DNA from 3 places in the Shewanella sp. 492 genome. Region 2 is predicted to be linked to each of the others. Evidence: predicted binding sites of a transcription regulator. Region 2 holds the regulator's gene; each other region holds the start of a gene.
The links. Region 2 encodes ArgR, which controls arginine synthesis, uptake and breakdown. Its sites were predicted from a motif close to ANTGAATANNTATTCANT; they were not measured.
Positions count from the first base shown of each region.

Region 1 (9,942 bases), 2.0 Mb from region 2:
CGCTGGCAAGAGCTTGGCGATCAACGCTTAACGCGTCTAAATGAAGTGCTTATTGATAAGTCCAATATTAACGAACAGATGGGTTACCCCGTGGTGTGTAAGGGCCGTTATATCACAGCAGATAACAACCAACCGAGCCATCTATTGGAATCGCCGACCAGCCTTAATACCCTCAGTTTATTGCCAGAGCTGGCAAAGGCGAACATAGCCTCGCTTAAAATCGAGGGACGCCAGCGCAGCCCTGCCTATGTTGAGCAAGTCACCCGTGTTTGGCGTCAGGCTATCGACACGTTTTTACACCATCCCGAGGCCTACACAACTCAAGCTGAGTGGGACAAAGCGTTAGCCAAAGTATCTGAAGGTCAAGTCACCACACTTGGAGCCTATGAGCGCACTTGGCAGTAGCTAATAAAGGAGCAAATATGAAAATATCTTTAGGCCCTATTCAATATTGCTGGTCAAAGGCGCAGGTCAGCGAATTTTATCAACAAGCAGCCAATAGCGACATTGAGCTGATCTATTTAGGTGAAACCGTCTGCAGCCGTCGCCGCCAACTGAAATTTAGCGACTACCTTGAGCTAGCTCAGATGCTCAAGGCATCGGGTAAACAGGTGGTGCTCTCCACGCTGGCACTGATCGAAGCACAATCTGAATTTACCGCCTTAAAGCAGCAAATCGATAATGGTGAGTTTATGGTGGAAGCCAACGATATGGGTGCAGTGGAAGTAGCGAAATCACTCGGCTTACCTTTTATCTGTGGGCCAAGTATTAACAACTATAATGCGGCCAGTTTGCAGAAATTAGCCGCTTGGGGAATGCAACGATTTGTCATGCCACTGGAGCTATCAAAGCACTGGCTCGAACGAGTATTAACCGACTTGGCTCCAAGGCAAATCGAGGTGGAAGTCTTTGGCCATGGCTACATGCCACTGGCACACTCTGCGCGCTGCTTTACCGCGCGCCAACAAGGATTAACCAAAGATAGCTGCCAAACCATCTGTATTGACTATCCGCAAGGTGTATTGGCGCAAACCCAAGAAAACCAGCCGCTGCTACGCCTTAATGGCATTCAAACTCAATCGGCCAGTTATATTGACTTGAGTGATCAGCAACAGGAGATGCAGCGCCTCGGCGTCGACTATTTTAGGGTTTCCCCTAGTAGCTTAGCTTCAATAGAGTTAGCTAATAACTTGTTTATTGACAATAAGTTAAAAACTAACCAGACAGCTAATAGCGTCAATATCACGAGTGCCGATGTCACCACTAACAATAACTTAACCTGTAATGGATACTGGTTTGGACAAGCGGGATTTGAGCAAGGGCGCTAGTCGCGCGTAGGGCGCTGAGTCCACACCAAGGCCGCGCTCCAACCAAGAAACAGCAGTAACGCTAACCACTCAACGATGGCGGGCCACCAAAATTCAGGGCGTGGCTCGATCATCATCATTCCATGGTAAAATGCTTGGCCATTATTGCTTAGGCTATTATCCACTTGAGCAAAAAAAACAAACAAACCAAACACGGCTAAACACAGCAAACTCAACACACCGCAGCCTCGATAAGCAAAACGCTTAAGGGGCTTTATTGCCAACCTTGCACCCTGCCATACATACCCCAAGTAACAAGCGATACTCAGCAGCGAACAATAAAAGAAAGACTCGATACCTAAGGTGTGTAAATGGTGCACATTGATGGGAAATAAACCTGTAATGGCCAGCGCCAACAAGGCTAATATCAGCAGTAACAGACAAGGGTACAGCAGCGGGCTGTCGCTATATTGCAATGAAAACAAACAAAACAACACCAAGCTCAAACTACCAAAAAATAACCCACCGTTAAACACTACCGCTAATTGAGAATGACCATATTGGCCCAGTTCACTTAATGAGAAATTAAAAAAGCTAAAACCATTACCATTAAAATCATTAAATCCCAACGCCGCCACTATTAAACTAAGCACATGCACAGTAATGCCCAGCATGCCAAATCTAAACCCCAATGTGGGTAATTTACGCTGTGATGAATTCATAGTCCGTTGATAATGCAATGCTGTCGTCCTACTAGGTTATATGGAATTAGAATTTTATGCCGAGCTTTGGCGCATATTTCTGATAACAATTTTAGCAACATTATTAGCCTATTCTGCGACTCGCTCACAAATAACCTTATAATATAAAAGGGTAAACGAATATACGTGACATCATCACTGAGTCAATATTTTTATTAGAGCAAGATCATAATCTTAGCATTTATTTTACGCGCCACGTCTCACTAAAAATAGATTTGTGAGGCAGCTAACAAATTGATGGCATGCCTGTTAGAATTCCCATGAATTTTTTATTACGCCACCAACCACTTCGCAAATAACAAGCTGGAGATGGCGACTTGCTGAAGACCTCCCTACATGAGCACAACTAGACATCATGATCTCCCCACCTCGATGCGCGAGGTAAAACTTGCAGATAAAGACGAGCTCATTTCGAGCACTGATACCCGTGGCGTGATCACTTACGTTAACCAAGCCTTTATCAACATCTCAGGTTACAGTGAATCAGAATTGGTGGGCCATAATCACAATCTGGTGCGTCATCCCGACATGCCTGCGGCGGCATTTGCCGATCTTTGGCAAAAACTAAAAGCCGGCCAATCTTGGCGCGGTATGGTGAAAAACCGTTGTAAAGATGGCTCATTTTACTGGGTCGATGCTTTTGTCTCCCCCTTATACGAGCAAGGCAAACTCATAGGTTATCAATCTGTAAGGGTAAAACCCGATGCAAAAAAAATCAGCAGCGCGCAGGCCCTATATGAGCAAATTAACCAAGGTAAAACGGTCAAGGATCCACTTTCATTAGTGCAAAAGCGCATCGTTTCTGCGGTGGTTACCACCCTAGGGCTGGCGATGGCGGGCTACTTCTTAGGCTGGCAGACCATTTTAGTCGGACTGGTATTGATCGGATTGAATCTGGCCATCTTTTACGATGAGGCCTTTCGGGTGCCAACGCAGTTAATGGCGATGAAACAAGAGTATGACTCGGTCAGCCGCTTTGTGTATTGCGGAAAAGACTCCTCCTCACTACTAACATTTCAGATATTGATGAAAGACGCCAAGATGCAGGGCGTGTTAGGCAAAAATCAAGATAGCGCCGATAAGATCACCGACATCACCAATCAACTGATTATTGCCATGAATCAAACTCACAGTGGCATCGATAAAGAGCATCAAGAAATTGAGCAGATGGCCAGCGCTATGGAAGAGATGGGGGCGACCCTTAATGAGGTGGTGAGTAATATTCAGTCGACCTCAAACCATATCGATGACACTTATCAAATTTGTCACGATAATCGCACCATGATGCAGCAAAACAGCCAAGATATCGACTCGCTCACTCAAAGCGTCACCCATGTAGCAAAAAATACTCAGCAGCTGCATCAAGAAGCTCAACATGTGGCCAATGCCATGGGCGAAATCGATGCCATCGCCGAGCAAACCAACTTATTGGCACTCAATGCCGCCATTGAAGCTGCCCGAGCAGGCGAACAGGGGCGCGGCTTTGCGGTCGTTGCCGATGAAGTCAGGGCGCTATCGAGCCGCACTCAAGAATCGACAACCAGCATATCCCAAAGCGTCGACAAAATGTTCAAGATGCTCAGCGACTGGAGCGAAGAGATGCGTCAAAGCCAGCAATTGGCCGAACACTGCGCCCAGCAAACCGAATCTTCGGCGATAAAGCTGGATGAACTCTATACATCAATCAGCAGCATTCACGAATTTGCCCAGCAAAATGCCGTCGCGGCGCAGCAGCAGATGCAAGTGGTACAAGAACTAAATCAGGGAATTAATCAGATCACCCAGGCATCGAATAATAATCTGGTTGCACTACAGAGCGTTGAAGGCTCCATTTCTGAGCTGAAAATTAATGCGGATAAAGCCAAAAGCCTAAGGCAGACTTTCGGTTAACTGGCGGACAAAATCCACTAAACTTGGCGCGCGAATATCTTTATCCCGAGCGAGCATTAAGTCGATAAAAACGCAGCACTGAAACGTGCTAACTATTGACCACATACGTTATTAACCGCTCTATATTAGCCGTGTATTTACCGCAAACAGCGCCTAATCGACAGTCGATTAGGCGCAAAACTTGTCGTCATAGCCCCTTAAGTCCACAAATCAAATGCTTTAGCATCATCATGTTAGCGCCGAACTCACCCAATTAATGCCGCTCTCAACCGACAACAGCTGACGCTAGAGCAAACTTAATAAAACCAATCAACAACAAACACTTAACCCAATTGCAACCAGAAATTACATAGTGCAAAAGCGATAATTTTGAGTACAATATAAATAGTCATTAAGTGCAAATAACTATGCTATTGCAACCAGTCACAAGATTGCGCATTAAATGGTTTTACATCACTGGACTTAGGCGGTAACCTCCGTCGATTAGATGAATGGATATTCATTGTAAATAAAATTATGGATTTAATTCTTATTTCTTGCCGTTGTACAGACAGCGTAATTTAAGGCAAAAAAAGTGGCTATAAAACAAAAAACTAACATAAAAACGTTACTTACATTTCTCATCCCTTCGCTGATCGGCTTATTACTGTTTATGACACCGATTAGCTATCAAGATGCGATCACCATCCCCATCGCTATCGTATCAAAAGGATTACAAAGCTTATTAGGCGATGCACTAACCGCCATAGTGACCTTTATAGTGGTCATTACCGCTATCGCGACCATTATCTGCAAATTACTCAAGCCTAACGCTTTAAAGCAGCATCACTTTATCAATGCATTGCTTGACGTAAACCCAATGTGGGCAATCGTTCGCATCATTGGTGCGGTCTTCATTGTATTGACTTATATGGGCATAGGCCCCGAAGCGATACATTCGGGTAATACCGGCGCTTTGGTCCTCAACGACCTACTGCCCGTGCTATTTTGCGTATTTATTTTTGCCGGTATGTTATTGCCATTACTGCTTAACTTCGGCTTGCTAGAACTATTTGGCACCTTGTTAACCAAAATTATGCGCCCAGTATTTAACTTGCCAGGTCGCAGCGCCATTGATTGCATGGCCTCTTGGCTTGGCGACGGCAGCGTTGGCATATTGATGACCAGTAAACAATATGAAGCCCGCCTTTATACTCAGCGAGAAGCGGCTGTGATAGGGACTACCTTTTCGGCGGTTTCAATCACCTTCTCATTGGTGGTGATTTCGCAGGTTAAATTGGAGCACCTGTTTGCACCATTTTACTTAACCGTCTGTTTAGCAGGTGTGGTTGCAGCGATTATCGTGCCTAAGTTACCGCCACTGTGCTGGAAAAAAGATCTCTACATCGACGACACACCACGTCACCCAGACGATGAAGTCGTGCCGCACGGCAAGGGCGTGTTTGCTTGGAGCTTTGAGCAAGCAATGAACAAAGCGGCGCATGCACAAGGCGTGTCGCACACCTTAAAAGATGGCCTCAAAAATGTCATCGATATGGTATTTGGCGTGATCCCGGTCGTCATGGCTATCGGCACCATCGCATTGATGATCGCCGAATACACGCCGCTATTTAACTACCTTGGCATGCCATTCATCCCACTACTTGAGTTACTGCAAATTCCTGAAGCCACTGAGGCCTCAAAAACCATCGTAGTGGGTTTTGCGGATATGTTTATCCCCTCGATTTTGGCCAGTACTATCGAATCAGATATGACTCGCTTTATTATTGCCGCCCTGTCGGTCACCCAGCTTATCTATATGAGTGAAGTGGGCGCCTTGCTGATAGGCAGTAAGATCCCGGTCAATATTGTCGAGTTATTTGTAGTGTTTATTTTAAGAACCCTAGTGACCCTGCCTGTTATCGCGGGTGCCGCGCATCTGATTTTCTAATACATTCGACACATAAAACCTAACATCAGCCTAGGATCGCCTAGGCTGATGTCCCCTTCACCTCGATAACACGCCTCAATTTGGGCCCTGCCGTCATAGTTAAGAAACACCATGCAATGGCTAGTCTCTCAATCTGTTAACACTCTTTATCTGCCTAACGCCAACAGACTAAGGCTCAGTGTGACTGACTCATCTCCTGTTGGTGAATGACGCACAGCAACACTTGCCGCAGGTTATATCACGGTAGTAAGCCTTTGCATATTTCAGCAAAATCGTTGATTTGTTGAACGGTTAATTGTCTGTTATAAATAACATCAACATGAGGGAGTAGACTATGAGCGTCACCGTTGCCGATATTATGAGTACCCGAGTCGCCACTATCGACATGGATGACCGTCTTACCGTAGTCAAAGAGATTTTTGACAGTGCGCCGTTTCATCATCTATTGGTGATTGAAAACGATAAACTACAAGGGGTGTTATCTGAGCGAGATTACCTGCGCACATTAAGCCCCCATATTGGCGCCATCAACGCAACCGAACGTGATGCTGAAACCCTGCAGCGACGCGCACACCAAGTGATGACGCGCAACCCTATCACCACCACAACAGATTGCTCCTTACAAGCGGCGGCTCATTTGTTGTTGCAACATAATATTGGCTCACTGCCAGTATTATCTCAGGATAAGATTGTCGGCATCGTCACCTGGAAAGATCTGCTGCGCGCTTACAGCCAATAAAAAAAGACGAAAGGATATTTCGTCTTTTGGGGTCCTTTTTATGCGCTGCGCTGAGGGGCAATTCAGCTACAGCAACAAATTTAGGCAGGTTATGATATGGATAAGCGCTTAAATTGCCCAGCCACCGAGATAGAAAACCACCAGACCGATAGTGATCGCTAACACACCCGGCTTGATGGCACGCCATTCGCCGCTGCACAGTCTGCCTATCACTAAGGTGACAAAGCCCAACATGATCCCTGTGACAATGTTACAGCTTAAAATGATAAACACTGCGCAAGTTAGTCCAGCCATAGCATCGACTTTATCGTTAAAATCAAGCTTGGTCACATTGCTCAACATCAACAATCCGACATACATTAGCGCAGGCGCTGTGGCGTAAGCAGGCACTAAATAACTCAGTGGTGCCAAGAACATCATCAGTAAAAATAGCACACCGACAATGGTCGCTGTCAGGCCAGTTTTACCACCAGCGGCGGTCCCTGCAGCCGACTCGATATACACAGCAGCGGGCGCGCCGCCCACAGCACCAGCAAAGATGCTGCTCACAGAGTCAGAGGTGAGCGCCTTACCACCACCAACAATATTATCGTCTTTATCGAGTAATTCGGCTTGACCCGCCACCGCACGGATAGTGCCTGTGGCATCAAAAATCGCTGTCATCACTAACGCGAGTACGATAGGTAATACTAAGGGGTTTAACGCCCCCATTATATCGAGCTGACCGATCAACGATTGTTCAGACATCAGATCCGGCAAAGCAAACAAGCCTTGATAGGTCACCGAAGGGTCAAACATAAGGCCAAATAGCGACAGCGCGATAATCACCAACAAAATGCCACCTGGCACACCACGGCGCTCAAGGCCAATGGTCGCCGCCAAGCCAATAACGGTCGCAAGCACAGGTAAGCTATGGATATCGCCCAACTTCACCGGTAAACCCGCATCGTTAGCGACGATAAGCTGCACACTGTTAGTGGCAATAAGCAAAAGGAATAAGCCGATACCGATACCCGTACCGTGGGCAATCCCTTTAGGCAGGTTGGTTAGTACCCACTGACGAATCCCCGTCACGCTCACTAACGTAAACACTATCCCCATTAAAAAGATGGCGCCTAACGTGACCGGAATCGAGATCCCTTGGCCTAATACCATGCTAAACGCGGTAAAAGCGGTTAATGAGATGGCACAGCCAATCGCCATTGGCAGGTTAGCCCACAGCCCCATTAACAACGAACCAAAAGCGGCGATTAAACAGGTCGCAATAAATACTGCGCCAGCATCAAAGCCAGCGGTACCAAGCATATTAGGCACCACTATGACCGAGTAAACCATGGCCAAGAAGGTGGTAAACCCGGCAATCACTTCTTGTTTTATGCTACTGCCACGGGCAGAAATAGTAAAAAAACGATCCAACATCGAACTTGTAGGTACAGCAGGGGTATCGAGAGTCTGTTCAGACTTCATAATTATTTACCTTTATTGTGCGCTTAGTTTGACAAGGTTATGGCAGTGAGGATCCCGTTCAACACTATCGGATTAAAGAACCACAGAGTACTTATGATGTACCTTATTGTGCGCGGCATAATGAGGGAACAAAAATGCAGCACCTAGCGAAGCTCGGCATAATCGAGCGCCAACACAACCTTGATTGGCGCGAATTTTACAGGAAATCTGGCGCGATAAACTAGCGCAAATTAACAAATCAGCAGATATTTATCACATAGGCCAAGGCTTCCTGTACCTGTTGTGATTAAAGCAGCTTCTGCACACCTGATCGTAGCGATTTTTTAGATGCACATGTCAATTTAATCCATTTAAAACCAGATGATTAACAGTAACAGTGGGCAATTGCTGTGATGTTCAAAATTAATTTTCATATTTTTTCATAAGTTGTCGATGTTCATTCATCCCAAGTGTGACAGCCGTTAACAACCCTCCTCTAATATTGTAGCCATAGACAAAGATCACCACTAAGAGAGCAGATCATGGCAGAGCAAGAGTTAGCGACTAAACCCAGTCAGGTGAAATCCAAAGAACTTAAGGCGCTGGGCTTCATCATTTTTTTACTGTTTCCCATTTTAACGGTCAGCGGCATAGGGGCTTATGGCTTTGTCATTTGGATGATCCAAGCGTTCGGCGGCGTCGTCTCACACTAAGTTAAATAATTACCTGATCTATTTTTTAAGGATGCTGTTATGAAGTGGTTTATTACTATCTGGCGTACGCTCAACAAGCCCGCCAAGTACCTCACCTTAGGTACCATCAGTTTATCTGCCTTTCTCATGGGCATTATTTTCTGGGGTGGTTTTAACACCGCACTGGAAATGACCAATACCGAAGCCTTTTGCATTAGCTGTCACAGCATGGAAAGTAAGCCTTACCAAGAGCTGCAACAAACGGTGCACTGGTCAAATCACTCAGGGGTGCGCGCCACCTGCCCTGACTGCCATGTACCACACAACTGGACGCGTAAAATTGCCCGTAAAATGGAAGCCTCTCACGATGTCTGGGGTTGGTTACTGCAAACGGTCAACACAGATGAAAAATTTGAAGCTAAGCGACTTGAAATGGCCAGCCGCGAATGGAAACGATTCGATCGCGATGACTCGCTAGCCTGTAAAAATTGCCACGACTATGCCTCAATGAAATGGGAAAGCATGTCAAAACTGGCGCAAAAACAGATGAAACGCGCAGCCGAAATGGATCAAAGCTGTGTCGATTGCCATAAAGGTATTGCTCACAAACTACCTGATATGGGCACCTCACGTGCACCTGAACTCATCGCCCAAGTGGGCTCTGGCGAAAGCAGCCTACAAGTGGGTGACACCTACTTCACCGCACTGACTAAACCACTCTATTTTAATGGCACCACAGATGTCGAAGCCGGCACATTGAATATCGCCACTAAAGTGACCGTACTCGAAACCCAAGGCGATCGCGTTAAAGTCGGCATCGACGGCTGGCGTAAGAAAGTGGGCGCGGGACGGGTGATCTACTTCGATTTTGGTCTCAATATCTTGTCGGCGCAACTGTCAAAAGAAGCCGCACTGGAAGAAGGCGTCATGGAGGTGTTCGAGCAGAAAGAAGATCCGATGACAGGGCTGCAATGGCAACGAGTCGAAGCCAAGATTTGGACCGAAAAAGATTTCCTCGTCAAAGATTTACAACCCCTGTGGGACTACGCACGTGAGACCTACTCCACCAGTTGTAGCGTCTGTCATACCCAACCAGACGAAGCGCATTTCGATGCCAACACTTGGCCAGGCATGTTCCAAGGCATGATAGCGTTCGTCAACATGGACCAAGACACTC
Region 1 covers NZ_CM181702.1:2,809,103-2,819,044, forward strand. The annotation lists gene ubiU (ubiquinone anaerobic biosynthesis protein UbiU) at 1-405, shown strand, start outside; gene AC5YBX_RS12420 (U32 family peptidase) at 423-1,328, shown strand; gene AC5YBX_RS12425 (DUF998 domain-containing protein) at 1,325-2,029, opposite strand; gene AC5YBX_RS12430 (methyl-accepting chemotaxis protein) at 2,405-3,958, shown strand; gene AC5YBX_RS12435 (YjiH family protein) at 4,611-5,888, shown strand; gene AC5YBX_RS12440 (CBS domain-containing protein) at 6,223-6,627, shown strand; gene AC5YBX_RS12445 (NCS2 family permease) at 6,736-8,094, opposite strand; gene torE (trimethylamine N-oxide reductase system protein TorE) at 8,616-8,786, shown strand; gene torC (pentaheme c-type cytochrome TorC) at 8,826-9,942, shown strand, end outside.
Region 1: the regulator ArgR is predicted to act here: its motif matches at 4,445-4,462, upstream of AC5YBX_RS12435 (YjiH family protein).

Region 2 (9,942 bases):
GGGAGCGATGACTCGATAAACATTAACCCCAAAAAAACCGGACTGTTAGTCCGGTTTTTTATGGCTTGATACTTATAACTCTAGATTAGGTATAAGGTTAGCTTCCAGCAATCCGTTCTTTAATTGCAGAGGTCATCGCCAACGCACTATGATCGTTAGCCTCAGCCCATTCAAGAATACTTTGACCATCAGCTTCTTTACTGGCCAAATCCTCGGCAGAGAGACGCTTCGCGACAAAGGCTCCCACGTCATTAGCGCCACTTTTCATCGCAAAGCGTAACAAGCTATCACCATCGCAGGAGATATCTTGGTAGACGTTACGCAGTTTTACACGAGTCTCTTTCAGCTTTTTACGTAAGCGATTTTTATCATCCGCTTGAACGTAATTACAAATATTGGCAGCTAGTTGATCGTTGGCTTTTACTGGCACCGCATAAGATGAGGCCACTAATATCACTGCAATCGTCGTAGGTAACAGACGCATGGGGTACTCCTATAATATTTATTATTTTTTTCAATAGCATAAACGGTAACATTTACGCTAAGACTACTTAGGATAGCACCCACACGTTAACATTTTTTTACCAAGTTGATAAAGCGATACTCTAAACCTTTCTCATTCATATGTGTTTCAGTGGTCACTCGCTCCCACGATCCATCATCCCAATCAGGAAAAAACGTATCCCCTTCAACATCAAGATTAATCTCGGTCAAATAGAGTTTATCGGCTCTGGGCAATAACGCCTGATACAACTGACCACCACCAATGATAACGAGCTCATCGCCATCACCAGCCACTTGCAGCGCAGCATCAAATGAATCGACGCAGGTCACGCCCTCAATAGTAAGTCCGACCTGACGACTAATCACAATGTTGTAGCGCCCAGGTAACGGACGACCGATGGATTCATAGGTCTTACGCCCCATCACTACCGGTTTACCTAAGGTCATGGCCTTAAAATGGCGCAGATCTTCAGGCAGATGCCATGGCATCTGATTATCTTTGCCTATCACACGGTTATTGGCCATCGCGGCAATCATAGCAATTTTCATATTAGCTCCAACGGTCTCGGCCGCTTAATTAAAACGGATTATATCAACAGGATTAAATGACTGGACGGGTGCGAAAATAGAGCAGACTGGGCATCGCTAAGCCGACAGACAATGCACCGAGTATAAATACCGTTTTTAAACCATTACTGATCACTTCAGCAGTCAACTCTGGACTCACCTGCGACTGGGCAGACAGCTGCACTAACGCAATAACAGTATTGTAAGCATAAGTACCTGGGATCATAGGTATGATAGCCGCTACTGCGTACATTAAAGGTGGCGCAAGATGACGTTTGGCAAAGCTAATCGTCAATACGCCGACCAATGCAGCCGCCACAAACGTGGCCCATTCAATAGGTAAGTTAATATGTAATAACAAGGTTCTGACGCTGTGGCCCGTTGCGCCGGCTAACGCACAATAAGGTAAAAAGCGTTTCGGCACGTTAAATACCATGGCAAAACCTACCGCCGGAATCGATGAAAACAGCGCATCGTTTGCCAATTTTAGTAAGAGTTCTATCAAAGGAATAACCCACCTAATTGCATCGCGATAGTTATGCCGATCACCGAGGAAACAGTCAATAAAGTGGCATGCCCCCAACGCGAGATCCCCACGTTAAGGTGTCCCTTAACCATATCTGAAATCGCATTAATCATCGGAAAGCCCGGCACCAACATTAACACACTCGCCGCCATAGGTAACTTTGGTGTACTGGTAAGATCAAAGTGATAGCCCATTTGCGCCACTAAGGTTGTCACAAAGGCAGTGACGGCAAAGTTCACCAATAAATTGAAATGACGCTTAGCAATGGCTAAGCGCACAAACATGCCTAGCGAGGCGGCAAAGATGGTGATTATTATCGCTACCATATCGCCACCAAATAGGTGACAAAAACTGCCACAGGATAAGCCAATCATGGGGATTAAATAGCGCTTAGGGTAGCTTTTAGCTTGTATACGAGATACGCGCTTACGCACTTCATTTAAGCCGTATATGCCCTTCTCAGTTAATAAACAGATGCGCTGTAGTTCGCAGATAATGGTCATATTTATGCCATGTTCGCGAATTCGACGCGTGGTGGTAATACACCGCCCATGCACTAAGCTGGTTAGCACGAGGGAGTTAGAGGAGATGGATATTTCAACACTAGCCAACCCTAATGCCAAACCGAGGCGCTGGCTGATCTCTTCAATGAGTTCAGATTCAGCGCCATAGGCTAGCAAAAGTTGGGCAACCCGGACAACTTGCCGAGTAATATCATTTTGAGTATCTGCGTACACGTGGTTCTCAGAATGAAAGCGATAATAAGCTAAGCTTACCTTTGATAGATGATCTCAACATCATAATCATCATCGTCAAAGTCATCATCATCCAAGTCATCGCCATTATAATCTTCGTTGACAACATCTTGAGTCTGTTGATGATAATTATCCCACTTGAATTCAACTTCAGCATCAGGATCCGCTTCTACCTCTTCAGGTAGCGCAGCAATAAAGTCCATCAACTTCAAGCTAAGTTCTTGGGTGCCTTCGCGATTATACGCAGAGATAGTAAAGACTTCGCCTTTCCAGTCTAACTCTTTAACAATACGCTCTACTCGCTCTTGGATCTCTTCTTCAAGGAGCAGATCTGTCTTGTTAAACACTAACCAACGCGGCTTACTCGCCAGCAATGGAGAATGCTTTTCAAGCTCGGCAACAATTGCACGGGCTGAATCAACAGGGTCGCTGCCATCGATAGGATCAATATCCAAAATATGCAGCAGCACTCGGCAACGCTCGAGGTGTTTCAAGAAGCGAATACCCAAACCGGCACCTTCTGCGGCGCCCTCGATTAAGCCGGGAATATCCGCAATCACAAAGCTCTGCCCATGACGCGGCGTCACCACACCAAGGTTAGGAACCAATGTGGTAAACGGATAGTCAGCCACTTTAGGCTTTGCACGAGACACGGCGCGAATAAAGGTTGATTTGCCCGCATTGGGCATACCCAATAAGCCCACATCGGCAAGTAACATCAGCTCTAAGCGCAAGCTACGTACTTCACCTGGCGTACCAAGGGTTTTCTGTCTTGGCGCACGGTTGGTACTGCTCTTAAAGCGCGTATTACCTAGGCCGTGGAAGCCCCCTTTTGCCACTAGCAGTTTTTGACCATGGGTCTTGAGATCGCCTAATGCCTCTTGAGTCTCTTCATCAATGGCGCGGGTCCCGACTGGCACCTTAAGGATAAGATCTTGACCACTGTGGCCAGTACAATCACGGCCACGGCCATTTTTACCACGCTCGGCAAAATGAAAACGCTCAAAGCGATAGTCGATTAGGGTATTAAGGTTTTCATCTGCTTGCAGATAAACACTACCACCATCACCACCATCACCACCGTCTGGGCCACCATCAGGCACATATTTTTCACGTCTAAAACTAACGCAACCACTACCACCATCACCAGCTTCTACTCTGATCACAGCTTCATCGACAAACTTCATACCAACTCCAGGCACCACACAATAGACCGATTATACTGCCAATCTAATCGTACCGCCAAAAAACAATTTCTGTATTGAACTTCAAACGAGATACACAGGTTTGAGGGTTCAATGTTTTACTGGTGCTGGAGCAGCGTAACCGGCTCATTTCACCAGATTTATAAACAATAAAGCCCTACCAGAGGCAGGGCTTTATAAACTATCTTAGGTGAACTAAGAGTTAAGCTTCGATACTAATGAACTTGCGGTTATTAGGACCTTTAACTTCAAACTTAACTTTACCGTCAGTTAGTGCAAATAGAGTATGGTCACGACCAATACCTACGTTAACACCTGCGTGGAATTTAGTACCACGTTGGCGAACAATGATGTTACCAGCAAGAACTGATTCACCACCGAAACGCTTAACACCAAGACGTTTACTTTCTGAATCGCGGCCGTTACGAGTAGAACCGCCAGCTTTTTTATGTGCCATGAGTTAGACTCCTATTAAGCGTTGATAGCAGTAATTTTAACTTCGGTGAACCACTGACGGTGGCCCATCTTCTTATCGTGGTGCTTACGACGACGGAACTTAACGATAGTTACCTTTTCGCCACGGCCATGGCTGACAACTTCAGCAACAACCTTACCACCTTCAACTAAAGGTGCACCAACGTGTACAGTCTCACCATCAGCAACCAAAAGAACTTGGTCAAATTCGATAGTTTCGCCTGTAGCGACTTCTAATTTCTCTAAACGAACTGTATGGCCTTCAGCAACACGGTGCTGCTTACCACCACTTTGAAAAACAGCGTACATAGCTATTTTACTCCGATATTTCAAGCACGCAGACCTTTTAATGTTAGGCTGGGCGCTATAAAAGCTTTAATGACAATGGTCGCGGAGTTTACGCTAAGTTCATTAGGCTGACAAGCCCTAATTCACTTTGATCAAAAAAAGATCGGAATTACTCTCACATTAGTCTTCTAATAATGCCTTACTCGACATTTTTAGGTAGAATCTCAATACTATAACATTTTTGCCTTAATTTGGGCTGCCTGAATTACAAAATACCACTAGAAGTAGAGCCTAATATGGATTTGAACGCCATTCGTCAGCTGGCTGATGCTGATATGAAAGCCGTCGATCAACTGATCTATAAACAGTTGGAGTCAGATGTAGCCCTAATTAACCAACTTGGATTCTATATTATCAATGGCGGGGGCAAGAGAATGCGCCCACTGCTATCCATTCTGGCGGCTCGTGCGATTGCCTATGACGGTGAAGCTCATATCAAGCTGGCTGCAATCGTTGAATTTATTCATACCGCTTCATTACTGCATGATGACGTGGTAGATGAGTCAATGCTAAGACGTGGTCGCGAGACAGCTAATGCACTTTTTGGTAATAGCGCAAGCGTGTTAGTCGGTGATTTTTTATATACTCGCTCGTTTCAGATGATGACCGAGCTGGGCAGCTTGCAAGTGTTAGAAGTCCTAGCCGATGCTACTAACGTATTAGCAGAAGGCGAAGTATTACAGCTAATGAACTGTAACGATCCTGACACCACTGAAGAAAGCTATATGCGTGTCATCTATTGCAAAACAGCAAAGCTGTTTGAAGCTGCGACCCGTTTAGCAGGCGTTTTGGCTGATAGCTGTATTGAGGTGCAAACCGCCTTAGCTGACTATGGTAAATATTTAGGCACAGCATTCCAGCTCACCGATGATTTATTAGACTACACAGCAGAAACCGAAGAGTTAGGAAAGAACATTGGTGATGATTTAGCCGAAGGTAAGCCTACGTTACCGCTAATCTATGCCATTGCCAATGGTACCGATGAAGAGCAAGCCTTGATTCGTCAAGCGATTGAGCAAGGTGACGGTTCTGGTCACATTGAGACAATTCTCAATGCGCTCAAGCAATGTGGTGCACTCAAATATACTGAACAAAGAGCGCTAGAAGAGGCTGATAAGGCCATTAGTGCCTTAGCAATACTGCCAGAGAGTGACTACAAGCAAGCGCTAATATCACTCGCTAGAATCGCCGTAGCGCGTAATCACTAATGATTGACTAATGGCGCAAAGATTTAAATAACAAAAAAGGAGCCAATCGGCTCCTTTTTTATTGATTCGTTTAGCTTACTTAACGAATCCGACTCCAAGCTTAATATCAGCCTTTAGCGTATCTAACATCGCATCACGCGCATTAGCTTCAAACTCACTCACTTCACCGTAAGCCAGTACTTGTTCAACACCGTTCTTACCTAGAAGGATTGGTTGAGCGAAAAATGCTGCATGCTCACTACCACCGTCAACATAGGCACATTCCACAACATTCGCTTCACCTTGAAGGCCGCGAACCAATGACAGACCAAAACGACACGCAGCCTGACCCATTGAAAGTGTTGCACTACCACCACCGGCTTTAGCTTCAACCACTTCAGTACCCGCATTCTGAATACGAGTAGTCAAAGCAGCGACTTCGTCATCACTAAAAGTAACGCCTTCAACTTGAGAAAGCAGAGGAAGAATGGTTACACCGCTGTGGCCACCAATGACATTGACTTTAACATCAGCCACATCTAACCCTTTGGCTTCGGCCACGAAGGTTTCAGAGCGAATAACATCAAGGGTAGTGACACCAAATAAACGGTTTTTATCATAAACGCCTGCAGCCTTTAGTACCTCAGCAGCGATAGCGACGGTGGTGTTAACAGGATTGGTAATAATACCGATAAGCGCTTTAGGACAAGTTGCTGCACACTTTTCAACAAGGTTTCTAACGATCCCTGCATTGATGTTAAATAGATCTGAGCGATCCATACCAGGCTTACGCGCAACACCTGCAGAAATTAGCACCACATCAGCACCTTCTAGTGCTGGTGTTGGGTCTTCGCCCGCGAACCCTTTGACTTCAACCGCTGTAGGGATGTGGCTTAAGTCAACCGCAACACCAGGGGTCACTGGCGCGATATCGTAAAGGGATAATTTAGAGCCGGCAGGCAATTGAGTTTTAAGTAGTAGAGCAAGAGCCTGGCCAATACCACCAGCGGCACCAAGTACAGCAACTTTCATAGTTATCTCCGTTAATTCTTGGTTATTATGTGACATAGATCTAAATTTACAGATGGCGCAACATTACTTCAATCACACCAATAATTCAATTATCCCTTAGTCGTGTAGCAAGATATTTTATAAATAGCCGAGGTAAAGTGCATGTATTAACGATTACTCAATGGCTTTTTGTAGCGAAAATAAATCCACATTCGAACCATTCCAATGTAAAATAACCCTATTAAATGAGGCAGGTATCCGCTAATCATTATGCAACATCGACAACAGAGCACAAAGTGACAAGTGAATTTTTATTCACAACGACCGAATAATGCTTGACTTACTTTGCATAGCTATTCACAATGAGTCAATTTCACGGATAATGAATGCGAAAGCTATGCAAGCTAATAAAAACCAAGAAGAACTCGTCAAAACCTTTAAGGCAATTTTAAAAGAGGAGCGCTTTGGATCTCAGAGTGAAATCGTCACCGCACTTCAAGCTGAAGGTTATAACAATATTAACCAATCGAAAGTCTCGCGCATGCTCAGTAAGTTCGGCGCTGTGCGTACACGCAACGCCAAACAAGAGATGGTTTACTGCCTCCCCGCAGAGCTAGGGGTTCCGACGGCTGGCAGCCCACTGAAAAACCTTGTATTGGATGTAGACCATAATCAATCTATGATTGTGGTAAGAACCAGCCCAGGAGCAGCACAGTTAATCGCTAGACTGCTGGATTCTATAGGTAAGCCTGAAGGTATATTGGGAACGATTGCTGGTGATGACACGATTTTCATCTGCCCATCGAATATTCAAGAAGTGGATAAAACATTAAACACAGTAAAGTCATTATTTAACTATGCAGATTAATTGACGGCGGTCTGCTATCTCGCATGTTGTATTATTAATCGTATTGTCACTTATCCAATCTCGAAAGAGTCACTTTTCGAGATATTAAATATTCAAAAAACTGATACTAGTGAGTTAACAGCCATCAGCTCGGCTTAGCAGATAAGAGACGCCAATGGCGTCTTTTTTATCGCGTTGCTATCACGCTTATTCAGCCATTAACAACTGCTTCGCCATGGTAAGCATTACTTAAAGCCCTAAGCCTAGATATAAAAATGCCGATAAGAGAAACTTATCGGCATTTAATCAGCATGCAAGATGTTATCGCTTTTTACGCTTGTCCAGCTTAGAAAACAGGCCAACTAGAGCCTATTCTAGCCGAGTCGAATTTTATTGCAGTCAGCTTTGTATGACTACTGGTTTGGCGCACAATTTTGCATCACTACATCAATACACAAGCTGCATTGACATACTTGGTCACGGTGGTTAATCAGCAGCCCATTGGCACTACACTTACGCAATTCACTCACCGTTTTCGGCGGCAGCCAGTTGCATAAAATCCAGCGAAGGCGCAAAAAAAGCCGAGCCTGTTAGTGCTTGAGTAAAGTGCATTAAGTGATCATGATTACCCGCTCCGTCACCGTGGATCATACTCTGGAGCATTTTTTCAAAATTCTCCGAATTACGGCACAGCGCGATAAACATCAATCCCTGCTCTTTCATTGAGCCATAAGGCATACTCTGCCTTAAGATCTCCATCGAACGTCCTTGGCTATCTTTCAGATTAACCCGCTTAGTATGGCTAGTGAGTGGTTTGTCCTGCGAAGCATATTCGATATTATCAATCTTAGTTCTGCCGATGATATCTTCTTGCTTTTTCTGAGGAAGTCGGTTCCATTTGCTTAAGTTGTGCGCGTACTTTTGTACATGCACATAACTGCCAGAACGAAATGTGGCGTCTTCATCGCCCACTAACGCCACATCTTGGCGATGACGCCCTTTGGGGTTTTCAGTGCCATCGACAAAACCGGTAAGGTCCCGCGTATCCATAAACTGAAAACCGCGCTCTTCATCCACCAGTTCAACCAAACCTTCAAACATCTGGCACACTTCATTTGCCACAAGATGCAAGATGTCATAACGATCGCAGCGAAGGTGAATAAAGAGGTCATACTCGTGGGCTGGCGCGTCTCGATTATCGGCATTCATCGCTGGAAACGGTTTCAATTGAACCGGACGGACCTGCGGATACAAGCTGTCCCAATAATTTGCGCCAATCGCGATAAAGCCATTAAAGGCGCTATCGGCATATTGGTCCGATAACTCATAAATGTACTGCGCAACATTGGCCACACAAGGACGTAATTGAGATTCCACACCGTCATCGGCATTAAACATCAAATATACGCTATGTAAATTTCCTTCGGCACACACACCTAACTGTTCACGTGGCATAACCTGACTATCCATATAGACCCTACCCTCTGTCAGTTTCAATTTTCGGCAATATTGTCCAAAACTTTAATGATGAATAGTATTACACAATCTACAACGCGTTAAAAAGAAACCGTATTTACGGTTAGATTAACGTTTATTAACCAGAACAACCACCATGAGTGACAAATATGTTACTCAGGACGCGACAATAACACCAAGGAATGAGGGATCACCTCTAATTGAACCCGTTGGCCAAGCGCTAAATCGTTTTTGGGGCTGCGAACATCATAGCGTTGTGTACCGACCAATACTCGATAATGACAATTACAGCCTAAAAAACGTCGCTCGACGATCATCCCCTCCCCTTGCTCATTGGCATGAATATCGATTTGCTCTGGACGCAATAACAGTTCACCACTATGCCCTACATCAAACAACATAGGTGCAGTGCTGACAATCGCCCCCAGTGGCGTAGAGAGTGTAAAACCGTCCACCACCTCAGCAGCAAGATAATTGCCCTCTCCTAAAAATTCAGCAACATATTTATCGGCTGGCGCACTGTAAAGCGCTTCGGCACAACCATATTGCACTATGGCTCCTTGATAAAATAGCGCTAATTTATCAGCAAATACAAAGGCTTCATCTTTACTGTGCGTCACAAATACTGCACTGACATTACGTTGTTTTAAAATGCTGCGGATCTCCAGCATCATTTCATTACGCACTTTGGCATCTATATTAGAAAAAGGCTCATCGAGCAGTAATAACTCAGGTTCATAGGCCAGTGCTCGAGCAATCGATACCCTCTGTTGCTGACCGCCAGATAACTCGTGTGGATAGCGGGTTGCTAAACCATCGAGTTTCACCAGAGCTAGCATTTCAGTTAATCTCGCTTGTCGCTCAGCACTAGTTAATCCTTTGACCCCAAACAAAATATTGTCGGCAACCGTTAAATGGGGAAACAGTGCATAATCTTGGAAGATCATCCCCACTTCTCTTTGCTCACTCGGCACAAAGTGATCATCGCCCGACAACAACCGCTTATTGATACTAATTCTGCCAGCAGAGATAGGTTGCAGCC
Region 2 covers NZ_CM181702.1:763,540-773,481, reverse strand. The annotation lists gene AC5YBX_RS03465 (DUF3718 domain-containing protein) at 98-484, opposite strand; gene folA (type 3 dihydrofolate reductase) at 571-1,053, opposite strand; gene AC5YBX_RS03455 (threonine/serine exporter family protein) at 1,106-1,576, opposite strand; gene AC5YBX_RS03450 (threonine/serine exporter family protein) at 1,573-2,334, opposite strand; gene cgtA (Obg family GTPase CgtA) at 2,370-3,539, opposite strand; gene rpmA (50S ribosomal protein L27) at 3,760-4,014, opposite strand; gene rplU (50S ribosomal protein L21) at 4,029-4,340, opposite strand; gene ispB (octaprenyl diphosphate synthase) at 4,616-5,587, shown strand; gene mdh (malate dehydrogenase) at 5,663-6,598, opposite strand; gene argR (transcriptional regulator ArgR) at 6,975-7,445, shown strand; gene AC5YBX_RS03415 (Dyp-type peroxidase) at 7,947-8,894, opposite strand; gene AC5YBX_RS03410 (ABC transporter ATP-binding protein) at 9,053-9,942, opposite strand, start outside.

Region 3 (9,942 bases), 1.2 Mb from region 2:
AATCGTGTTTCCGTGTGCCGCATGGAACTGCATAACGAGCAGGGCTCTCACATCGCTTTTGGTACTGGCACTTACATGATGGGTTGATCCTAATAAAACCGTGGCGTATTGGCGCCACGCAACTGATGTGAGGATGACCATAATACGTGACTTACGACTAGCTCAGGCCTGCAAATAACCTGCTTGAGTCCAAACCGCTAGCGCCCTACAATGCGTCTCCTTGTTACGACTAGAATCCTACGTTATGGCCGATACTGAATATCGTAAAGGGGTGGTGTTGGCGCTTTGCGCATACTGCCTTTGGGGCTTCGCCCCTTTATATTTCAAACAATTACACAATGTTTCTGCGACAGAAATACTGACCCACCGCGTGATTTGGTCTTTTGTCTTTATGATCATCCTCATGCAATTTATCGGCGGTTTTTCTAAGCTTAGAGCCCTATTTCGACGCCCCAAACAGCTGGGCGTATTGGCCATCACCTCGATATTAATTGCCGGCAACTGGTTACTGTTTATTTGGGCGGTGAATAATGATCACATGCTCGATGCCAGCCTAGGCTACTTTATCAACCCCTTGTTTAATGTATTGCTTGGAATGATATTTCTTGGTGAGCGGTTACGTAAACTGCAATGGTTTGCGGTGAGCCTCGCCTGTACAGGAGTACTGATCCAGCTGATCTCTTTTGGCTCGATCCCACTGGTGTCATTGGCACTGGCATCCTCATTTGGCTTTTATGGTTTACTGCGTAAAAAGGTCAATGTCGATGCAAAAACAGGGTTATTGGTTGAAACCGCGCTATTGCTTCCTGTCGCGGTGATCTATCTATTTTCAACTTTAGATTCGGCCACTGCAAATATATTGACCAACGACATCAATATGAACTTATTGCTTATTGCAGCTGGTGTGATCACCTCGGTGCCACTGCTGTGTTTTGCCGGAGCAGCAACACGTATTCCGTTGTCAATATTAGGTTTCTTCCAATACATTGGCCCCAGTATTATGTTCGTTTTGGCCGTTAGTCTATTTAATGAACCGTTCGATTTAGAAAAAGGCATCACCTTCGCCTTCATCTGGAGTGCATTGGTGATATTTACGCTTGATATGGCGTTAAAGCGTCGACGCAAGCAACAGGGCTAGTAACGGCTCTGCCCGCTCAACACTCAATATCAGCAGATAGCCCTCCGTCGTTGGCAACACCAGCACATGATGACTACCGGTAACGGACAATAGGGCTTTATCGCTATTGGCGATGGTATCTTTTAACTTAAACCAGCCCAATCGATAGCCGGGCAAACCCACGCCATTACTTCTATAACTCAACTGTGGCGCATCAGCGTCATCCAAGCTAACAATGCGTGCCTGCGAAATTAAAAGACTCTCCAAAGGCAATTCAGTGCGATACAAAGGAATGTCGACCGTCATTGATGTGGGGGTGACACGAATATTGGCATCATGGGCCTTAAAGAACACCCAAGATAATAGACCCAATACAGTAATCACCATACCCAGCGCAGCAAATTTAGCGCCTTTGGGTAATGGTTTGATCTTTAGAAGAATTAAAATAAAGCCGATGCCGACCAGTAAAGAGACAAATGTCGCACTCGTTGCAGCATCGAAAGCCGTTAGCTGAAAGACTTGAGTATCCATGTTCAAGCACCCTATTTTTAATGTCATTGAGGTCTCTGTTGAGCCCCACGATATAAGATTGAGTGGTGGCTCATCCTCAAATTGAATAGCCTCACTATGCACTGCACAACATATTATGTCCAAAAGTGCATAACGCCCAACACAAGCAAAAAGACCACGCCTTAACGTGGTCTTCTAAGTGAGCTTTTACTAGAGATCTAACGCGAGAATTTTTGATTTACGTTGGTAGTTATACAACTGCTTTTTCATATCAGGTAATGCATCAACGTCAACGATTTCAAAGCCATGCTCAAGAAACCAGTGGATACTGCGCGTTGTCAGTGCAAACAAGCGAGAATAACCTCGCACCTTGGCTTGCCCAATAATGTTCTTCAGCAGTATGCTACCTCTATCGGCATCACGATAGTCAGGATGCACCACCAAACACGCAAATTCACCGGCATTATCTTCCTCAAACGGATACAGCGCCGCGCAGCCAATCACTAAGCCGTCACGCTCAATCAGCATAAACTGCTCTATCTCCATCTCAAGCTGTTCACGGGAGCGACGCACTAAAATACCGCTTTGCTCCAGTGGACGAATTAAGTCCAGTACGCCACCAATATCGGAGATAGTGGCACGACGTAAACGCTCTGCACTCTCTGTCACGATTTGCGTGCCGATGCCATCGCGTGAAAACAACTCCTGCAACAGTGCACCATCATCGAGATAACTAACAAAGTGGCAACGCGCCACTCCGTTACGACAGGCATCGATACTCGCCTGCAAAAAGGCCCGAGTGGCCACACACCACTCATCGGTTTCACTCTGCTCAGACAAAATGCGCTGTGCATCGGTTGGCATCAGCTCCGCCAGCACTTCGCCATCACTATCTAAAATGCCTTTTTCGGCGCTAAAACCAATCATCTTATCGGCTTTGAGCTTCACGGCAATTTGGGTGGCAACCTCTTCTGCGGTGAGGTTAAAGCTCTCACCCGTCACCGATGCTGCCACAGGGCCTAATAGGACGATGCCATGGTTGTCTAATTGACGCCGCAGGCCCTGAACATCAATCCTTCTCACTTTGCCACTTAGGCAGTAATCGACACCGTTATCGACGCCCAGCGGTTGAGCAATAACAAAATTACCGCTGACCACGTTAATCTGTGCCCCTTGCATCGGGGTATTACTTAAACTCATCGACAGCCGTGCGGTAATATCGAGCTGCAGGCCACCGACCACCTGTTTAATCACTTTAAACGAGTCTTCATCGGTAATACGCACGCCGTTATAGTATTCGGGCATCAACTGCTGTTGCTTTAAGGCGGCATCGATTTGCGGCCGTGCACCATGCACCAACACTATGTTGATCCCAAGGCTATGTAGCAAAGCGATATCATTGATGATGGAGCGAAATTGGTTTTGCGCTAATGCTTCTCCACCCAACATCACCACAAATGTTTTGCCCCTATGTGCATTGACATAAGATGCAGAATGACGAAATCCATCGACTAGTTCAGTAGTGCGCACGTATGACCTCTAAATAACAAGAAATGGGAGCAGCTTTGACCACATGAGAATAACAACCCGATAATATTGCATTTAAATTCACTTTAAAAGCATTTGTTTTCATTTAGTACAATTAGTTCAGTCTGCTGTCATCTAGCAAACCCACGAGTGCACAGCTCAATTAAGCAGTAACAAAATAAGCACTGGAGTTAATCTATCAGTAAGGCGAGGTGAAGCTTAAATAAACGCGATGGCATGACATAGAAGATGAGTACTGCTGGGAGAGGAATTGCGTATGCAGAGAGCGCGCAACAGACTAATCAACCACAGTGGCGAGTCCTACCTGTTGGATGAGGTACCCGTGTAAAAAGGGCAAAAAAAAGCCCCTACAAGTAGGGGCTTTCAAAAAACGTTATCAAGAATTACTTGATTTTCGCTTCTTTATACATAACGTGCTGACGAATAACTGGATCAAATTTCTTGATTTCCATTTTTTCTGGCATGTTACGTTTGTTTTTCTCAGTCGTGTAGAAATGACCAGTTTTAGCGCTAGAAACTAGCTTGATCTTCTCACGGTTACCTTTAGCTTTAGCCATGGTTTATTACACCTTCTCGCCGCGGGCACGAAGTTCTTTAACAACAACTTCGATACCTTTCTTATCGATAATACGCATACCTTTAGTAGATACACGTAGTTGAACGAAACGCTTTTCGTCTTCTAACCAGAAACGGTGGTTCTGTAGGTTAGGTAAAAAACGACGACGAGTCGCGTTCTTAGCGTGCGAACGGTTGTTACCAACCATCGGCTTCTTGCCAGTAACTTGGCATACTCTTGACATGTCAATCTTCTCCAAAAACAATTTAACGCTCGAGCATTAATGTACCTCGAATATGGCCGTCGCCCGAGGCACACAAAGAGGGCGCATTTTATACAGCATCTAAAATCAAAGATCAAGGGATATTCAATCTATCCATCCCCTCTCTGCGAACGACACTATCTCATGATCGCCTATAACCATATGGTCTAACAGCGAAACATCGATAGTTGCTAGCGCGTATTTCAATCGCTCAGTAATTCGCCGATCGGCATGACTTGGTTCCGCAACCCCCGAAGGATGATTGTGGCAAACAATGACGGCCGCGGCTTTTTTCTCAAGCACTAGGCTGACCACTTCACGTGGATAAACCGAGGCTGAATCTATGGTACCACGGAACAATTCAACGAACTGAATCACTCTATGTTGGCTATCGAGTAATAAGATGGCAAACACTTCATAGGCACGATCCCCTAATTGTCTCATTAAATAGTCTCGAGTTAAATCAGGATCTGTTAAAATCTTGCCTCTTTGTAGATTTTCTTTCGAAATTCGCTTACTTATTTCGATTGCAGCCTGCAATTGGGCGTATTTTACCGGTCCAATACCGTTAATCACGCACATTTCACTCTGCTTCGCCGACATCAAGGCTCGTAATCCACCAAAATGACCTATCATGGTGCGAGCTAACGACACCGCACTTTGGCCCGGCAAGCCATTTCTAAGCAACACGGCTAATAACTCAGCATCTGACAGTTGCGCCGCGCCTTGATGCAATAACTTTTCTCTTGGGCCCTCACCGCTGGGCCAATCCTTGATGGTCATACAACCTCCATGTTGCAGCGCTAGGCTGGCAATTATGTTTGCCACATTTTTATTTGAGTTATTGAGTATGGCTCAGTTTTTACAAACTTGTTTGCTCTACTTTACTCTGATTGTGGTATGGTTAGCCGGATGCGAAGCAAGGCAAATTAACGCGATTAGTGATCAATATGAGTCTGACAAATAAAAAGATATTACTGGGCATTGGTGGTGGTATTGCTGCCTATAAATCGGCTGATTTAGTGCGCCGACTCAAAGAGCGTGGCGCCGATGTAAGAGTGGTGATGAGCCAGAGTGCTCAAGAATTTATAACTCCGCTGACACTACAGGCCTTATCTGGTCACCCTGTTGCAAGCGATCTGCTTGACCCCGCAGCCGAAGCGGCTATGGGCCATATTGAACTAGCCCGCTGGGCCGATATGGTGCTGATTGCTCCTGCAACCGCCAATCTTATTGCTCGTATCAATGCCGGCATGGCTGATGAGCTGATCACCACCACTTGCTTAGCCACCGAGGCTCCCGTGGTATTGTGCCCCGCGATGAATCAACAGATGTATCGCAATGCTGCAACCCAAGCCAACTTAGACTCGCTACGTGGCAGAGATATCACCATCTGGGGACCCGCTTCGGGCAATCAAGCCTGTGGTGAAGTGGGCCCAGGACGCATGGAAGAACCGCTGGTGATTGCCGAGCGAGTCGAACAGTTTTTTGCCCCTAAAATCTTACAAGGTCTATCGCTATTACTCACGGCAGGACCCACGCGCGAAGCCATCGATCCGGTGCGATATATTTCCAATCATAGCTCAGGCAAGATGGGCTTTGCCCTTGCTAAAGCCGCCATCGAGATGGGTGCTACAGTCACCATAGTGGCAGGGCCAGTCAATATTGAAACCCCACTAAACATCAATCGCATCAACGTAGAGTCGACCCAAGAGATGCTCGACGCCGTTATGCAACAAGTGCATCATAGCGATATATTTATCGGCTGCGCCGCCGTTTGTGACTACCGAGTTGCCGATATTGCCACCGATAAAATCAAAAAATCAGCACACGAGATGGCACTTGCGCTAGTGCGTAATCCTGATATCTTAGCCAGCGTTGCCGCCCACCCACAGCGGCCGTTTACTGTCGGTTTTGCCGCAGAAACCCAAGATGTGGCGCATTATGCAAAAGACAAGCTTAAGCGTAAAAATTTGGATATGATTGCCGCTAACGATGTATCTGATCCCTCACAGGGTTTTAATAGTGATATCAATGCGCTAACCGTCTTCTGGTCTCATGGTCAGTATGAGTTACCCGCAACCGATAAGCTGAGCTTAGCCAGACAGTTACTCACCTTAATTGCACAGCAGATGAAAACAGCATGAAGACACCAATTGAACTAAAAATTTTAGATTCACGTATAGGTTCACAGTTTCCACTGCCCGCTTATGCCACCCCTGGCAGTGCTGGCATGGATCTTCGTGCCATGCTTGACACCACCTTAGTGATTGCACCAGGTGAAACCCAGTTAATCCCAACAGGCATTGCAGTGCACGTTGCTGACCCAAGTCTCGCAGCGGTGATATTACCGCGCTCAGGTTTAGGCCATAAACACGGCATAGTGTTGGGCAACTTAGTCGGCCTTATCGACTCAGATTATCAGGGGCCATTAATGGTCTCCTGCTGGAATCGCAGCAATGAACCTTTCAGCCTAGAAATTGGCGACCGACTGGCACAACTGGTGTTTGTGCCTGTGGTGCAAGCTGAGTTTAAGCTGGTTGATGAGTTTGATAGTTCAGATAGAGGTGAAGGTGGTTTCGGCCACTCAGGCACCCAATAATCTGTCACGCCAAACAAGCATAATTAGAGAGCCATGGGGATTCACTTAATACCATCGGCTCCTGTAGTAATTGAGTAAAGGAAACTTAAATGGCTGCAAGCCCTAAAATCAATCGTCGTGAACACATTCTGCAATGCCTCGCCACCATGTTAGAAACCAGCCCGGGCCAACGTATCACCACGGCTAAACTCGCCGCAGAAGTGGGCGTGTCAGAAGCGGCGCTGTATCGTCACTTTCCCAGTAAAGCCAGAATGTTTGAAGGGCTTATCGACTTTATTGAAGAGTCCTTATTGTCGCGCATCAACCTGATCATGGACGATGAAAAAGACACCATGAAGCGCTGCCAGCTATTACTGCAGCTGCTACTGGTCTTCGCCGAGCGTAACCCTGGCATCTCACGCGTACTCAATGGCGATGCACTGCTTGGAGAAAATGAGCGTCTACGCAGCCGCACCAGCCAAATATTTTCAAAAGTCGAAACCCACTTAAAACAGATTTTACGCGAAAAGACCCTGCGCGAAGGCAAAGGCTTTCAGTTAGACGAAGCCATTTTGGCTAACTTGTTATTAGCCGTTGCTGAAGGCCGTATCGCCCAGTTTGTTCGCAGCGACTTTAAGCAAAAACCCACCACACATTTTGTCGAACAGTGGAACTTTATTCAGCTGCAATTACTACAAAGTTAACCGAGACAAAGCTGATGGCGGTTAGCAACATCCTATGCCGCTGTAGCATGTCTATCACCTAAGCATTTGATGGTTCAATCCGCTTCATCCTTCAGCTCCGAATTAAAAAGCCGATTATCAACATCGGCTTTTTTGCTATTCCCTTACGTTTTCTGGGTATAAATTGGCCGTCATTCAGGGTATTCTCCTTGCCCGCCTATTAGCCTTTAACTAGATAGGCGATCTATAATCATTACTTTGAAGCGGCAAAACATTCATATTATTGATAATTTACCGCAATTGAACTAACCACTATCAATATGGTGGAGGATCCAATGGCATTAAGTGAAGCAGCACAACAGGTGCAAACCGCATTATTAGCGCGGGGGTTAGAGACCCCTATGGTACCTTGTGGACTCAGCGCCAATGAGCGCAAAGAAAAGATAGAACACCATATGCGTGAGATCTTAACCTTAATGTCTCTGGATTTACGTGACGACAGCTTAGTCGACACCCCAAAACGCATTGCCAAGATGTATGTTGACGAGATTTTCTCTGGTCTCGACTATGCTAACTTCCCCAAGATCACTGTTATCGAAAATAAGATGGGGTTTGATGAGATGGTTAAGGTGAAGGATATCAGCCTCACCAGCACCTGCGAGCATCACTTAGTGACCATAGACGGCGTCGCGACCGTGGCCTACCTGCCACGCAAAAACATTATTGGCTTATCGAAAATCAACCGTATCGTACGCTTCTTTGCTCAGCGCCCCCAAGTGCAAGAACGCCTAACCCAACAGGTACTCGTAGCACTGCAAACGCTACTTGAGACCCAAGATGTGGCAGTAAAGATGGACGCGGTGCACTACTGCGTTAAGTCACGTGGTGTAATGGACTCCACCAGCTCGACCACCACTACGGCACTGGGCGGTATTTTTAAATCTAACCCAGCCACCCGCGCCGAATTTCTACATCAATAAAGCTTATCAAACTACTCATGCTGCGGCCTCGGCCGCAACATTTAAGCAATAAAATCTTGACTTCACTAATTGACTATCTTACTTTTCAAAAATTACTGCTCAAATATCATGCAATGCGGGTTATCTATAATTAAGGATTTATACCCTAGTCACGGAAGATATAAATATGAAACACACTCTCACGTTACTTGTTTTCATAATACTAACTAGCTTTATTACTATGTCTAATGCTTACGCAAAGATAACCTATACCACCTGTAATGATTGTGGTATCGCCCAACAAGGGTTAGCCGCAACGCAAATTCCTATGCTTAATAATAATGACAGGGTATTTGTTTTTAATTATATCAACCGAACGGTTAATGAATTCAAAATTATTCAACGTGAAGGAGAAGAACATCCAGATACTAATATTCCGAGAATATTCAATGTATCTGAGCTACAACCTAAAACGGCCGCAACTATAGAGTTAGAAAGAGCCTATGAAAATGCAATAATCCAGCTAGGATCCAACGGGGAAAACCTTTATAACTCTGCAGAAGAGTTACCAGATGACTTTATTATCCCAAGCGCTGCAGATATAGTAATGAACCCCGCAGTGACTGTAACTATTGCTGACTACATCAATCAATATTTAAATAGCCAAACAACGATTAACAGAACCTTATCTCTTCTCGAAATTCAAGCCAGAAACTTAAACCTTTCAATCGGCTCATTTAGTCATATCCTGCCAAGTAGCACTACTTTTTATGTTAAATTTCATGATGGTACATTATCCAGGGTAAATATTTCTTTGGTCAAAATAGGGACTAATTTCGAGGTTAAAATCACTTACGATGGCGTTGCAGTTTTTGCTGATAGGACGCCTATTCCGCAAAGTACACATCAGTTTAAAAACTTAATGCAATCAGCTACCAAGATATATCTGCCATCATTGATCCAGCTTGGGGCGTCCCTCGGTGTCCCCATTAGTTTTTCAGGTAGTCAAACTTGTAAGTCCACCGAAATGGTCTGTGATGATAATATCCGTTGCACTGTAAGCACCGTTTGCAATTAAGATTAATCCATAGAATGCGGTAATGATGAAAAGCAAAATGCAGCAACCTTTTACTAGAGGGTAAAAACAAAAAGCAAAATCTTACATTAAGATTTTGCTTTTTTTAACCGAGAGCTAACATACAGCTTTAACCTGAGCTCTCGAGCGCACTAACTCTTTACGTTATCGCTTAAATCCCGTACTGGGCGCGATAAGCACTCACCGCGGCCAACTCGGTTTCCATACCTGGCTTTTCACTTAAATAATCAACTAAGTCAGCGAGCTTAATAATCGCGATCACCGCGCAACCATAGTCACGTTCCACTTCTTGGATCGCCGACAACTCACCCTTGCCTTTTTCTTGGCGATCGAGCGCAATCAAGACGCCCGCTAAGCTAGCATCATGAGCCTGAATAATATCCATTGACTCACGGATCGCTGTACCTGCTGTGATCACATCATCGACCAACATCACCTTGCCCGTCAGCTCACTGCCCACTAACGACCCACCTTCGCCGTGATCTTTTTTCTCTTTGCGGTTAAAGCAATACGGCATATCGACATCATGATGATCACAAAGTGCTACCGCAGTTGTCGTGGCAATCGGGATGCCTTTGTATGCAGGGCCAAACAGCAGATCATATTCGATGCCAGCATCCATCAGCGCCG
Region 3 covers NZ_CM181702.1:3,603,718-3,613,659, forward strand. The annotation lists gene AC5YBX_RS15825 (thioesterase family protein) at 1-87, shown strand, start outside; gene rarD (EamA family transporter RarD) at 245-1,138, shown strand; gene AC5YBX_RS15835 (PH domain-containing protein) at 1,109-1,648, opposite strand; gene argA (amino-acid N-acetyltransferase) at 1,838-3,157, opposite strand; gene rpmG (50S ribosomal protein L33) at 3,559-3,732, opposite strand; gene rpmB (50S ribosomal protein L28) at 3,739-3,975, opposite strand; gene radC (RadC family protein) at 4,099-4,776, opposite strand; gene coaBC (bifunctional phosphopantothenoylcysteine decarboxylase/phosphopantothenate--cysteine ligase CoaBC) at 4,944-6,140, shown strand; gene dut (dUTP diphosphatase) at 6,137-6,595, shown strand; gene slmA (nucleoid occlusion factor SlmA) at 6,685-7,278, shown strand; gene folE (GTP cyclohydrolase I FolE) at 7,593-8,237, shown strand; gene AC5YBX_RS15880 (hypothetical protein) at 8,404-9,294, shown strand; gene pyrE (orotate phosphoribosyltransferase) at 9,464-9,942, opposite strand, start outside.
Region 3: the regulator ArgR is predicted to act here: its motif matches at 3,223-3,240, upstream of argA (amino-acid N-acetyltransferase).